One region of the Peribacillus sp. FSL R5-0717 genome, then DNA from elsewhere that is predicted to be linked to it. Evidence: riboswitches for the same ligand, from Rfam matches in the RefSeq annotation. Region 1 holds a riboswitch; each other region holds the start of a gene.

Region 1 (3,319 bases):
AACGCCTTATTCGGTAAAACATAGTCCTGGAACGTTTCAATTTCCAAATCGATTCCTTTTTCTTTAAGAAGCGGTTTAGCTTCCTCAAGGATTTCTGCATGAGGAACATTGGATGCCCCTACAACTATTTTCTTCGATTCTTTATCCGTATCACTGCCGCTTTTATCCTTTTCACTTCCGCAAGCAGCCAAAGCGATAGATAACACTAAGATTAATGCAAATCCTAAAAACTTTTTCATCCTATTCATCTCCCTTTATCTTTTGTCCAATTTAGATGTAATCACATCTCCAATAATTTGAATTATGAAGACGATAATTAGAATAACGATTGTCGCTACAAACGTAACGTCATTTTGATTTCTTTGATAGCCGTCCAAATAGGCTAGATTACCAAGCCCGCCAGCGCCGATGACACCGGCCATTGCGGTATATCCAACCAATGCAATCGATGTTACCGTAATCCCGGAAATAAGGGCAGGCATCGACTCTGGAAGAAGGACCTTCCAAATGATCGTGCTCGTTTTTGCCCCCATCGATTTAGCGGCTTCAATTACACCTTTATCGATTTCACGAAGGCCGATTTCAACCATACGCGCATAAAATGGGGCAGCACCGATAATAAGTGCCGGCAGTGCAGCGTTCTCACCGATCATGGAACCGACAAGCGCTTTAGTGAAAGGAATGAGCAGCACGATCAAAATAAGAAATGGAATGGAACGGAATATATTGACGACAGCACTCATGACCCCGTTAACAGCCCGGTTTTGCCACATATTACCCTTCCCTGTCAGGAAAAGGATCAATCCTAGTATTATGCCTATAAAAAAGGTTGCCACTACAGAGACGCTTGTCATGTAAAGCGTTTCTTTCGTAGCTTCAACGATGTCTTCCCAATCAACATTCGGCAATAATTCTTCAAGCATGAGTAATCACCTCCACGCCTACCTGCTGTGCTTTAATGAATTCGATTGCGCGGAGCATTTCATCCTCTTTACCATCTAGATGGATAAACAATGTTCCATATGAACCGCTTCTTGTTTGGGATATCTTACCTTGAACGATATTGACATCCAACTCGAAGTTACGTACAAGCTTGGTAATCAATGGGCTTTCTGCATGATCACCTACAAAGGTCAATTGAATCACTTTGCCTGCTGGATAGCGTTCGAGCAAATGGTCCATCGTTTCTTTTGTTTCTTCCGGTTCCGTTACCTGTTGCACGAAACGCTTCGTCATTTGTTCTTTAGGATTCTTGAAGACATCCAGGACAGGACCTTGTTCAACAACCTGCCCGCTTTCCATCACGGCGACGCGATGGCAGATTTTACGTATTACATGCATTTCATGCGTAATCAAGACGATCGTCAATCCCAAACGCTGATTGATGTCAACAAGCAATTCGAGTATGGAGTCGGTAGTCTGCGGATCCAATGCAGAAGTCGCTTCATCACACAGCAGCACTTTAGGGTCATTTGCCAGAGCCCTGGCTATTCCCACCCTTTGCTTTTGCCCTCCGCTTAATTGCGAAGGATAAGCCTTTTCCCTGCCTTCAAGTCCGACTAACTTGATCAATTCGTTCACACGCTTGGTGCGTTCAGGTTTAGAAACTCCTGCAATTTCCAACGGGAAAGATATATTCTCCTGAACGGTCCTTGACCATAATAGATTGAAATGCTGGAAAATCATGCTGATTTCTTGACGGGCCTTACGGAGCTGAGCCCCTTTAATTTTTGAAATTTCCTTTTCAGCCACCACAACGGATCCCTCTGTCGGTGTTTCCAATCCATTGAGCATTCTGATCAAAGTACTTTTCCCCGCTCCACTGTAACCGATGATCCCGAAAATCTCGCCTTTATTTATTTCAACATTCACATTATTTACAGCCTTGATCGTCTCACTGTTTCCTTTTCCTGTTCGGAACAGCTTACTGACTTTCGTCAATGTAATCATTAACCCTCACCTCTTTTATCCAATAAAACCTATGAACTTAGTTGATTTCTCTACATTATTAGTCTGTTTCTCCTATCATGTAAAAGTTTTCCCAATTAAAATAGAAAAAACCTTTCTGCATGAGCAGAAAGGCAGGTGAAGAAACAGGCCTTCCTCTCATCTTCCAAAGTGATTAAACTTTGTGTGAATTGGCACCTTTCCAAGGAAATCTCCTTGTCGGTTGCCGGGTTTCATCGGGCACATCCCTCCACCTCTCTTGATAAGAGCTAATATATAGAATATTTGTACATCATTAAGTTCTTTAGTATGGAGAAATTTTATCATAGATAAAAAAGGAGCGCAATGTATATTATTTCTAGTACAAGAATGAACAGGAACTTTGCTTAAAGCGTTTTGGAAGTCAAGGAGACGATTTTCGTCGCCTTTTCAATTGCCTGCTCCAAATCTTCTATTAAGTCGTCTACATTTTCAATCCCAATCGATAAACGGACTTGATCGGCACTTACACCCGCTTTCGCAAGACCCGCCTCATTCAATTGTTGATGGGTCGTACTTGCTGGGTGGATGATCAAGCTCTTCGCATCCCCTACATTCGCCACATGGGACCATAATTCCACCGAATTGATAAGTTTTGCCCCAGCTTCGCGATTACCTTGAATCCCAAATGTGACGACAGATCCAGCTCCCTTTGGCAAATATTTATCCGCAAGGGCTTTATCGGGATGATCCTCATCACCAGGATGTGAAACCCAGGTCACGGCAGGATGGTTTTTTAAATATTGAATGACAGACTTGGTGTTTGATAGATGCTCTTTCATCCTTACATGCAGCGTTTCAAGTCCAAGCGTAAACTGGAATGCACTTTGGGCACTTAGCGCAGGGCCCAAATCACGGAGTAACTGGACCCGGGCTTTCGTTATGAATGCGGCAGGGCCAACTGCCTCGGCGTATACCAGACCGTCGTAACTTGGGTCAGGCTCCGTGAAGCCAGGATAGTTCGGCGAGTTCCAATCGAATTTCCCTCCATCCACGATGACACCGCCTAGCGTCGTTCCATTTCCAAGAAGCCATTTTGTAGCGGAATGGATGACAATATCCGCTCCAAAATCAATTGGTCTGCAAAGATACGGTGTCGCGAAGGTATTATCAATGATTAAAGGTATGCCGGCTTCGTGGGCGATTTCCGCTACCGCTTCAATATCGAGCACCCTCAAACTTGGATTTCCTATCGTTTCAGCAAAAATGGCTTTAGTTCTTGGTGTAATCGCCCTTTTAAAATTCTCAGGGTCATCGGGAGAAACAAACTTCACTTTGATCCCATATTTAGGAAGAGTGTTTTCGAAAAGGTTATACGTACCGCCATATAATG
Region 2 (3,319 bases), 1.6 Mb from region 1:
GCCATACACATCTTCGGAAATGACGATATGATCCCCGGCAGACAATAGCAGGAAGGCTGTTGAAATGGCAGCCATACCTGATGAAAAGGCAAAGCCGTGAGTGCCTTCCTCAAGTTCGGCAATGATGTCTTCAAGTGCCTCGCGGGTTGGGTTCCCGCTTCTGCTGTAGTCATATTTGCCGAATTGATCGACATCGGATTGATGGAAAGTCGATGCATGCTGGATGGGGACGCTCACACCGCCCGTTGCCGGATCGAATTTATGTTGATTATGAAGTAATTTTGTTTCAAAGCTAAAATCATGATCTGTCATCGTAGTGCCTCCCTTTTTACATGTGCGAATGCTTGCTGCAAGTCACCAATCAAATCGTCGCTATCCTCGATGCCAACGGAGAAGCGGAGCAGTCGATTACAAACACCGTTTGCCGTTCTGACCTCAAGCGGTATATCGGCATGTGTTTGTGTGGCAGGATAGGTGATGAAGCTTTCAACCCCTCCCAGGCTTTCTGCAAAGGAAATTAATGAGAGCGATTGTAAAAATGGGTTGACCGCCGCTTCATCAATGATGCGGAAAGAAATCATGCCGCCTCGGCCTGGATACAATACGTCCGTAACACAATCATGCTCCGATAAGTAATCTACAAGTATCTTGGCATTCTTTTCATGCCGCTCCATCCGCAATGCCAGGGTTTTCATTCCGCGCATCAACAGCCAAGAATCAAATGGGCTCAAGACAGCTCCAGTGCCATTATGATGGAAGGCAAGTGCATCACATAATTCAGCGCCGCTAGCAACGATCAGTCCGGCGAGCACATCATTATGACCACCGAGATACTTGGTTGCACTGTGGATCACAATATCAGCTCCAAGCAAGATGGGTTGTTGAATAAGAGGCGTGTAAAAAGTGTTATCAACGATTAGCAATAAATTATATCGTTTAGCCAATGCGGCAACGGCGCTAATATCCGTTTGCTGCATAAGAGGGTTAGTGGGAGTTTCGATGAAGATGGCTTTCGTGTGAGGAGTGATGGCTTTTTCGATATCCTCCAAACAACAAGTGTTTACATAGTCACACTGCAATCCCCATTTTTTAAAACCTTGTTCTAACAGCCGATATGTACCGCCATAAAGATCTTCACTGACAATCCACGCATCCCCGGATTTAAAAAGGGCGAGTATAGTGGAGATGGCGGCCATTCCTGAACTGCAGGCATAGCCTTGGTCTCCTTTTTCCAGATCGGCGATGGATCGCTCCAATAGCTGGCGGGTAGGGTTACCTGTCCTTGTATAGTCGAATCCCGTCGATTGACCGATTCCTTCGTGGCGAAAAGCTGTTGAAAAGTATACCGGCGGATTGACTGTTCCTGTCGCCGTTTCACTGCGATTTCCTAATTGAGCAAGATATGTTTCAGGTTTATACATGGTTTTCACTGCTCCTTTGAGTTAAATAAAATAAAAAAAAGTCTTCTTTAAGAAGAAGACTTTGATTAAGTAGGGACGAGTCATTCTTCTTATCTTCCAAGTTCATAAACTTGTGGAATTAGCACCTTTTCATTGGTTTGAAACAAATGAAGGTTGCTGAGGTGTCATCGGGCCATTCCCTCTACCTCTCTCGATAAGAGTTTAGATTATTCAATTTCTTTTGAATTTACTATATATACAAAACACTGTCAAGGACATTTTGGGGGTGATGATGTGTTGGTGTTCATGGCCAGGTCAATTGAAGCCTAGCGGTGCCTACACTTTATGTGTCAAAAAAGAATATCCAAATTTTCATCTAAATATGAATGGCCTAGGATTTTTCAGAAATATGGAAAGGGTCAGCGGGATATTTTTGCTTTAAAATAATAAAGTTTGTACAATGTATGGAGAGAAAGAATAATCCGACATTATTCATTTCATATGCAAAAATTTTTCAATGAATAGTGCAAACTTAGGAGGAGAACACATGGAATACAGAATCGAACGTGATACGATGGGTGAAGTGAAAGTTCCTGCTGATAAATATTGGGGAGCACAAACTGAGAGAAGCCGTAACAATTTCAAAATCGGTAACGAAAAAATGCCGATTGAATTGGTTCGTGCATTTGCATACGTTAAACAAGCTGCTGCAAAGGTGAACTATGATCTTGGCGATCTTTCCGAAGTTAAAAAGAACGCCATCGTCAAGATTTGCGGCGAAATCCTTGAAGGTACGCTTGATGAACATTTCCCGCTTGTAGTTTGGCAAACGGGAAGCGGTACGCAAAGTAATATGAATGTGAATGAAGTGGTCGCTAACAAAGGGAATGAATGGTTAAAAGAAAATGGTGAATCGGAAATCCTTCACCCGAATGATGATGTTAACAAGGCACAAAGCTCAAATGATACTTTCCCGACTGCCATGCATATTGCAGCCTTTATGGAAGTCGCAGAAAAATTGGTTCCTGCCATCAAAGCACTTCGTGATACATTCGATACAAAAGAAAAAGAATTTTGGGATGTCGTGAAAATCGGCCGGACACATCTTCAAGATGCTACACCCTTAACATTAGGACAAGAAATTTCCGGTTGGAAAGCGATGCTCGATAAAGACTTGGCGATGATTGAGGAAAGCAGCCAAAAACTATTGAACCTTGCTCTAGGCGGAACGGCTGTAGGAACCGGAATCAATACAAAGAAAGAATTCCCGGGACTTTCTGCCAAACAAATTGCAGCGGATACAGGATATCCTTTTGTCACATCTGATAATAAATTCCATGCATTGACTAGCCATAACGAAATCGTCTACGCACACGGTGCTTTGAAAGCATTGGCGGCAGATTTAATGAAAATTGCGAACGATGTCAGATGGCTTGCAAGTGGACCGAGAAGCGGAATCGGAGAAATTGCCATTCCGGAAAACGAGCCAGGCAGCTCCATCATGCCAGGTAAAGTCAATCCGACCCAAAGTGAAGCGCTTACCATGATTGCGACACAAATCGTGGGTAACGATGCTACAATTGGCTTTGCAGCAAGCCAAGGTAACTTTGAATTGAATGTATTCAAACCAGTCATCATCTATAACTTCCTGCAAACGGTCAAATTATTGACGGAAGGCATTCATTCCTTCAACGATAATTGTGCGGTTGGCATCACTGCAAATGAAGATAAGATCAAAGAAAATGTAGAGCGTTCCCTTATGCTGGTAACAGCATTGAACCCGCATATCGGTTATGAAAAAGCAGCCAAGATCGCCAAAACTGCCTTCAAGGACAACTCCACGTTAAAAGAAGCGGCATTGAAACTGGAGTTCCTGACGGAAGATGAATTCAAAGCATGGGTCGATCCTGCTAACATGG
Region 3 (3,319 bases), 1.8 Mb from region 1:
AAAAAAGAATTGTCAGATAAAGAATAAAGAGTGTATGATAATATAAAACTTTCAATGGATTGGGTTTCATTCAACGTCCCTAAAACCAAAAACGGGATTACCCTTCATTCTGGAGATTGAATAAATGATAGTTAGGAGTTTAAATCATGGAAGAACACATAGAGTTTAGAGAGGCAGAACTATCTGATCTACCCAGAATTGTTGAAATATATAATTCGACAATTGCTTCAAGGATGGTCACGGCAGATACGGAACCTGTATCCGTCCAATCGAGGGTTAAATGGTTTGAGGAACATCATTCAGAAAGTAGACCGCTATATATCATTACTATAGAAGGGAAAACCGCTGGATGGATGAGCTTTCAATCCTTTTATGGCCGACCGGCATATAATTCCACTGCCGAAATCAGCATTTACATTGATGATTATTTCCGGGGAAAAGGAATTGGACAAATTTCGATTCGAAAGGCAATTGAATTGAGTCCAAAATTAGGTGTTAAGACTTTATTGGGTTTCATTTTCGCCCATAATACACCAAGCCTTAAGCTTTTTTCCAAATTCGGGTTTGAAGAATGGGCACATTTACCTCAAGTTGCCGAGATGGATGGCATTGAGCGGGATTTGATCATTCTAGGTAAACGTGTCGATATTTAATATATAATTCTTTAGAGCTATTGCCTTGAGCAGTAGCTTTTTTAGATTAATACAGGTCGAATTGCTAATTTAAAAATACCTATATGCTTCTTGAAGGGAAAAATATTCAGAATCTCTTTTACTTGCTAACGCATTCAATAGCGTATCCAATTCTTGACTGGCTTGTACAGTCAGCAGACTTGTTAAGCCGTAAATCGCTCCCAACTTTATCATTTCCTGTCTCTTCTCTTCTACTTTTTCTATAGTTACCTTACGGCAAGGCATCATAGCCACCTCCCATTTATTCAATATTTTTACACTTTCATCATAATGAAATCACTAGTTAAAATCAACTATTTCCCAGAAATTAATTGTGTTATTTTATAGGTCAAATGTGACAAAACACCTATTTTGTTATTTAATTATGTATAATTTGTGTCGTTTTCTAATAAACGCAAAAAAAGCATCCACTAGTGTAGACTGCGAATGCTTACATCATATCCCTTATCCAAAAATCCAAATATTGTATTCCGATAACTATGTCATCCATTCAGAAGGTGACTCGTTATTAGGTCTATTTATAACAATCTTATATTCATCTTCAAGTACTTTTAATGGGGCATCATAAAGGTGCCTTTCATCAGAGGTTTTGTATACTCCATTGGCCAATAGCTCTTCAATGAGTTTTGCCTTCCTCTGTTCAATCCTCTTAAATAATTCTGCCATGTAAATGGCTCCTTTCCGTCCTAGTGCCTGCTTCTAGTTAGCTAAACTTTATCAACTTGTTTGATTTCACCAAATTATATATACCTTTTCTAGTATGTCACTAAACGTTATTTCCCAAAAATAAAAGCCCCTTCTAATTTAAGAAGAGGCTGACAGTGTCCGTTCGGCTCTTCTTATCTTCCAAGCATATGCTTGTTGGATTTAGCACAGTTCCCTAAACGGGTCCGCTGCCGAGGTTTCTTAGGGCCAAGTCCCTCCACCTCTCTGGATAAGAATTCAATATATAATGATGTAGAAATGATTCTATCCTAATAATCTTCAAAAGTCAATTACCTGGTTCTCCCTTTTTTCCTGGACATAAAGTGATTCCTCTTTCAAATACGGGTTGCATTTTCTTGTCTTTCTGATATGATGTCAGTAATTACATACAATTCACACCACTAGGGGAGTCTTTTTTAAGACTGAGATGGAATTAGTTCCGGACCCTTTGAACCTGAACCGGCTCATACCGGCGGAGGGAAGTGGATGATATCGTCCATTTTACAGACTATATCCATCTACCCCGTTCCGTATTCAGGAACGGGGTTTTTTATTTAACAAAGGCAAAGGGAGCCATTCTATAGGAGGATGAACAATGGAGAATACAAAATTAGAAACATTCAGTGATAGACTGCATGCACGGGCAAAAGAGATTTGGAAAAGGAACCATTCACATGCCTTTGTCCAGGCAATTGGAAACGGCACACTTCCTGAAAAGAAATTTGCCTATTACCTGAAGCAGGACTATGTCTATCTCATGGATTATTCCAAGCTCTTTGCTTTAGGTGTCATCAAAGCCCATAACATCGAAACCATGGCAAAATTTGCGAGCATTTTAAATGAAACCCTTCAAGTGGAAATGGATATTCATCGGCATTATGCTTCCGAATTCGGGATCAGCTCCAAGGAATTGGAAAATACAGAACCTACTCCAACCACTCTAGCCTATACAGGTTACATGCTAAATGCAGCTCAGCATGGGACTTTGGCAGACTTGATCGCCTGTCTCCTTCCCTGCGCTTGGGATTATTATGAAATCGGTTTGCTATTAAAAGAACAAAATGGAGCAGCACTGGAAAACAATCGCTACGCAGATTGGATAAGGTCCTATTCATCTCCTGAGTTCGGGGAAGCACACAAGTGGCTGATCGCTTTGTTGGAAGAATTGACGGAAGGCATGCCTGAAAAGGAACTTCTTAGATTAGAAAAGCACTTTTTGGTTACTTCCCGATATGAATATTTATTCTGGGACATGGTTCAAAATGAGCAGGATTGGCCTCTGTAGGTGGTTGACATGAGGATGAACCCTATCAAGAAACTGACATTGACTGCCATGATCACGGCTTTAACGACGCTTACCAGTTCATTTATTTTCATCCCTGCAGGATTTGCAAAAATCTTTCCTATTCAACATCTGGCAAATGTCCTGACGGCGGTTCTATTGGGGCCTGCATATGCGGTGACACAAGCTTTTTTAGTTTCCATCATTAGAAACATGTCTGGTACCGGTTCAATTTTCGCCTTTCCAGGCAGCATGATTGGTGCACTTTTGGCCGCCATCCTTTACCGAAAAACACAAAGCTTAAAATTCGCCTGTTTAGGGGAAGTGATCGGGACCGGCTTTCTCGGTTCCCTGGCCTGTTATCCGCTTGCCACCCTCCTATTGGGAGAAAAAGCTGCACTTTTTGGTTTTTTACCGGCTTTTATGTTCAGTTCATTCGCAGGTGCGATTTTAGCTTTCATATTACTTAAAATACTGCTAAAAAATAATTATATGAAGGGGTTTTTTTATGAAAACAGCATTAACGATCGCAGGCTCTGATTCAGGGGGCGGTGCTGGAATACAAGCGGATTTAAAAACATTTTCTGCACATGGTGTATTTGGAATGTCTGCCATCACAGCCGTAACTGCCCAAAACACA
Region 4 (3,319 bases), 2.7 Mb from region 1:
TGTTCAATCCATGTTTTATGGATTAAGACCGATTGTCACTAGTTTGATCATCTTTGCAGCGATCAGTTTAGCACTTTCCAATCATATGATAGCCGTGAACGTTTCATGGCATACGATAAGCTTATTAATCGTTTTTGGTTTATCGTTATTTGCCCTAATGAAATTACGCTGGCATCCAGCCTATATAATTATTCTTTCCGGTTTAGTAGGTGTTGTCCTCTATTCATGACAGGTGTCTCACACACAACCATCATTAATTTGGACCGGAATTAAGCAAAAAAATTGAAAAGTGTGAGAAAACTTTATTATGTTTATGTATTTACCATACAGAAAACACCCAGAATCCAATGATTCAGGGTGTTTTAATATTATTGTATTCTCTTTTTAAGAGGTACGTTTCTTCATTTCATCATTTCCCGGCTGAAACCGTGGAAAACCAATCAGGATGGCAATGACGCCACAAAGTCCAATCAGGATTGGGTAATATGAATACGGCAAGATGCTTAACGGAGAAATCTTTGCTACTCCTGCTGCAACAAGCAGTTGTGCTCCATATGGGATCAACCCTTGGATACAACATGCAAAAATGTCAAGGACGCTCGCCGATTTCCTTGGATCAATCCCATACTTTTCAGCAATATTTTTGGCAAGTGGCCCGGCAATGATAATCGAAATCGTGTTATTTGCCGTTGAAAGGTTCGTTAAACCAACAAGCCCCGCAATGCTGAATTCCGCTCCTTTTTTCGATTTGCTATTTCGGGTCACTAGGTGGAGTAAATAGTCGATGCCACCATTATGTTTGATTACAGCTACCATACCTGCAATTAAAATGGCAAGGAAGGAGATTTCATACATTCCCGCCATTCCTTCTCCAACTTTTTGAATGACACCCAACGGTTGATAACTACCATCAGCCAAGCCGATGACTCCGGCAAATACGATTCCGATGGAAAGGACCAAGAACACATTGACTCCTGCCAATGCAGTGACCAATACGCAAAGATATGGAAGAATCTTCACCCAATCATAAGACTGTTGGGAAATGTCAGCTTGTTCACCCATCGTTAAAATTCCTAGGATGGCACATGTGATGATGGCTGCAGGTAAAACGATGAAAAAATTCACTTTAAACTTATCTTTCATTTTCGTTCCCTGAGTTCGGACAGCAGCGATTGTCGTATCTGAAATGAATGAAAGGTTATCCCCAAACATCGCACCACCAATAACGGCCGCCATTGAAAGGGCAAGTGAAATATCAGTTTGTTCACTAATCCCTACCCCGATAGGTGCCAAGGCAACAATCGTGCCCATGCTTGTCCCCATGGATAGAGAAATAAAACAAGCGATGATGAAAATCCCTACCATTAATAGGTTTTGCGGAAAAACAGCTAAGGCAAGATTCACTGTTGATTCAACTGCCCCCATGCCATTGGCAACTTCCGAAAAAGCGCCGGCCAAAAGGAAAATGATAACCATTAACATGATATTGGCGTCACCGGCACCTTTACAGAAGATATCAACTTTTTGATTGAATGTCTCTTTCCGATTCATCGCCAATGCAGCTGCCGATGCAATGGAAATCGCTACAATCACCGGAAATGAATAAAAATCTTTAGTGATGATTCCAGACCCAATAAATAAAATTAAAAATACGACAAATGGGATCAATGCCCATGGATTCCCTTTATTGTTTGCACTCATGATGTACACCTCTTTTTATTTTTCCCGCGACATGTGTCACAGCTCTTATTCTATTAACAGTTTTCGCAAATAACTCCAATTTGAACCTACCTGATTTTCCAGTCATTGAGCTGTAGCAAATAAAACTGGCATAAAAAAGACCCCTTCTATTTAACAACAAGAAGAGGTCTTTTAATTTATAAAAAACACCCTCCTTATCTTTCAGGCAAAAATCAGCCTGCTGGATTTGGCACAGCACTCCATTTAAGTCCGCTGCCGAGACATCTTCGGGCCAGTCCCTCCGTCTCTCTTGATAAGAAGATTACATTATATAATTTTATCAAAAATTACGATGCCTGCCAGAAAAGTACCACGCTGGAAACTTGCCTGAGTTCGTGACATCGAAAGTCGTTTTGAAAAGCAAATATAACAGTACAGCATTTTGTCTATTTTCGCAAGGGTTAATTTTCAAAGTGTTTCACATGCACTCCTTACTGTTTATAAAGAGATCTAAGTTGATTGGAGCAGGTGTGCGAGACTCCTCGGGGAAAAGCGAGTGCCTGGAGGCAACGTCAAATTGTAAAAACCAAAAAAAAAATGTAGACAGACTCGATCTTCATCGAGTTGTCTACATTCTGAGAGGTCTAATGACCTCTCAGCAAATTTGTTGGATTAGGTTAGGTGAATTATTTTTAGTCGAGTTCACATCAGTCGATACTTCAAATGCTTCCATCTGTTCCGAATCGAATGATTTTAAATACTGTTGCAGATATGCAGGATCATTAATGGAAGGATTCAACCAATCTTTTTCATCTTCTGGTTTTAGAATGACAGGCATGCGGTCATGAATGCTGGTCATTAGCTCATTTGGCACAGTTGTTATAACAGAGCACGAATAGATGCTGATGCCCTCAGGAGATTTCCAGGATTCCCAGAGACCGGCCATTCCAAATGGAGCATGATTCTTCATTTTTATCCGCATCGGTATTTTTCTTTCTGGTGTCTTCTTCCATTCATAAAAAGAGTCAGCGATTATCAAGCATCTCTTCTTCTTATACGCATTCCTGAAGCTTGCTTTCTCAGCAATGGTTTCCGCTCTGGCATTGATCATTTTGTAGCCCGCTTTTTCGTCTTTTCCCCAGAAAGGAATGAGTCCCCACCGAAGATATCCAAGCCGGTTCCTTACCCCGTCATTAATGACGGAGAGCACGGATTGGGAGGGAGCAATATTGTAGCTGAATTGGTATTCCTCATCAAATGACCCTTGAATATCAAACCGTTCTTTTATTTCTTCTATGTCAGTGAAAAGAGTGAAACGTCCACACATAATATCGCCACCGTATTAAGATTTATTACAGTGTATCAAATGGAATGGGCAGGCACAAATCAGCTTTCTAAAATCCTGATATCAGTAAATGGTTGATTAAATAATTCGCTGGAAATCAAAAGAGTGCCAAGGACTTCTCTTTCATCTTCTGCTTTAATGATTTCCGACAAAATTAAGGTACTGCCATTCCTCACCGTTACTTTATATTCATTCATGGAATCCCTCCTCAAAAGGCTAGATGGTTGTTATTATAAACCAAAAACCCACAAGTATCAGTATTGAACGTAGCAGAGGCATGGAAAATCCACACGC

What was found. Region 1 has a riboswitch for S-adenosylmethionine ahead of NYE65_RS10645 (methionine ABC transporter ATP-binding protein). Riboswitches for the same ligand answer to the same signal wherever they lie in the genome.
Region 2: linked by a shared signal. The riboswitch ahead of NYE65_RS18020 (methionine biosynthesis PLP-dependent protein) and the one ahead of NYE65_RS10645 (methionine ABC transporter ATP-binding protein) in region 1 are both predicted to bind S-adenosylmethionine.
Region 3: linked by a shared signal. The riboswitch ahead of NYE65_RS19145 (Fur-regulated basic protein FbpA) and the one ahead of NYE65_RS10645 (methionine ABC transporter ATP-binding protein) in region 1 are both predicted to bind S-adenosylmethionine.
Region 4: linked by a shared signal. The riboswitch ahead of NYE65_RS23510 (Na+/H+ antiporter NhaC family protein) and the one ahead of NYE65_RS10645 (methionine ABC transporter ATP-binding protein) in region 1 are both predicted to bind S-adenosylmethionine.

The regions. Positions count from the first base shown of each region.
Region 1 covers NZ_JBBOOF010000001.1:2,167,864-2,171,182, forward strand. Annotated here, with positions in the region: gene NYE65_RS10635 (MetQ/NlpA family ABC transporter substrate-binding protein) at 1-239, opposite strand, end outside; gene NYE65_RS10640 (methionine ABC transporter permease) at 255-923, opposite strand; gene NYE65_RS10645 (methionine ABC transporter ATP-binding protein) at 916-1,950, opposite strand; SAM riboswitch class I at 2,104-2,216, opposite strand; gene NYE65_RS10650 (O-acetylhomoserine aminocarboxypropyltransferase/cysteine synthase family protein) at 2,334-3,319, opposite strand, start outside.
Region 2 covers NZ_JBBOOF010000001.1:3,738,783-3,742,101, forward strand. Annotated here, with positions in the region: gene metC (cystathionine beta-lyase) at 1-312, opposite strand, end outside; gene NYE65_RS18020 (methionine biosynthesis PLP-dependent protein) at 309-1,421, opposite strand; SAM riboswitch class I at 1,508-1,621, opposite strand; gene fumC (class II fumarate hydratase) at 1,948-3,319, shown strand, end outside.
Region 3 covers NZ_JBBOOF010000001.1:3,962,207-3,965,525, reverse strand. Annotated here, with positions in the region: gene NYE65_RS19155 (GNAT family N-acetyltransferase) at 147-653, shown strand; gene NYE65_RS19150 (aspartyl-phosphate phosphatase Spo0E family protein) at 723-917, opposite strand; gene NYE65_RS19145 (Fur-regulated basic protein FbpA) at 1,170-1,358, opposite strand; SAM riboswitch class I at 1,529-1,633, opposite strand; TPP riboswitch at 1,791-1,895, shown strand; gene tenA (thiaminase II) at 1,993-2,682, shown strand; gene thiW (energy coupling factor transporter S component ThiW) at 2,698-3,219, shown strand; gene thiD (bifunctional hydroxymethylpyrimidine kinase/phosphomethylpyrimidine kinase) at 3,188-3,319, shown strand, end outside.
Region 4 covers NZ_JBBOOF010000001.1:4,904,239-4,907,557, reverse strand. Annotated here, with positions in the region: gene NYE65_RS23515 (chromate transporter) at 1-229, shown strand, start outside; gene NYE65_RS23510 (Na+/H+ antiporter NhaC family protein) at 385-1,701, opposite strand; SAM riboswitch class I at 1,893-2,000, opposite strand; gene NYE65_RS23505 (SOS response-associated peptidase) at 2,336-3,007, opposite strand; gene NYE65_RS23500 (hypothetical protein) at 3,067-3,222, opposite strand.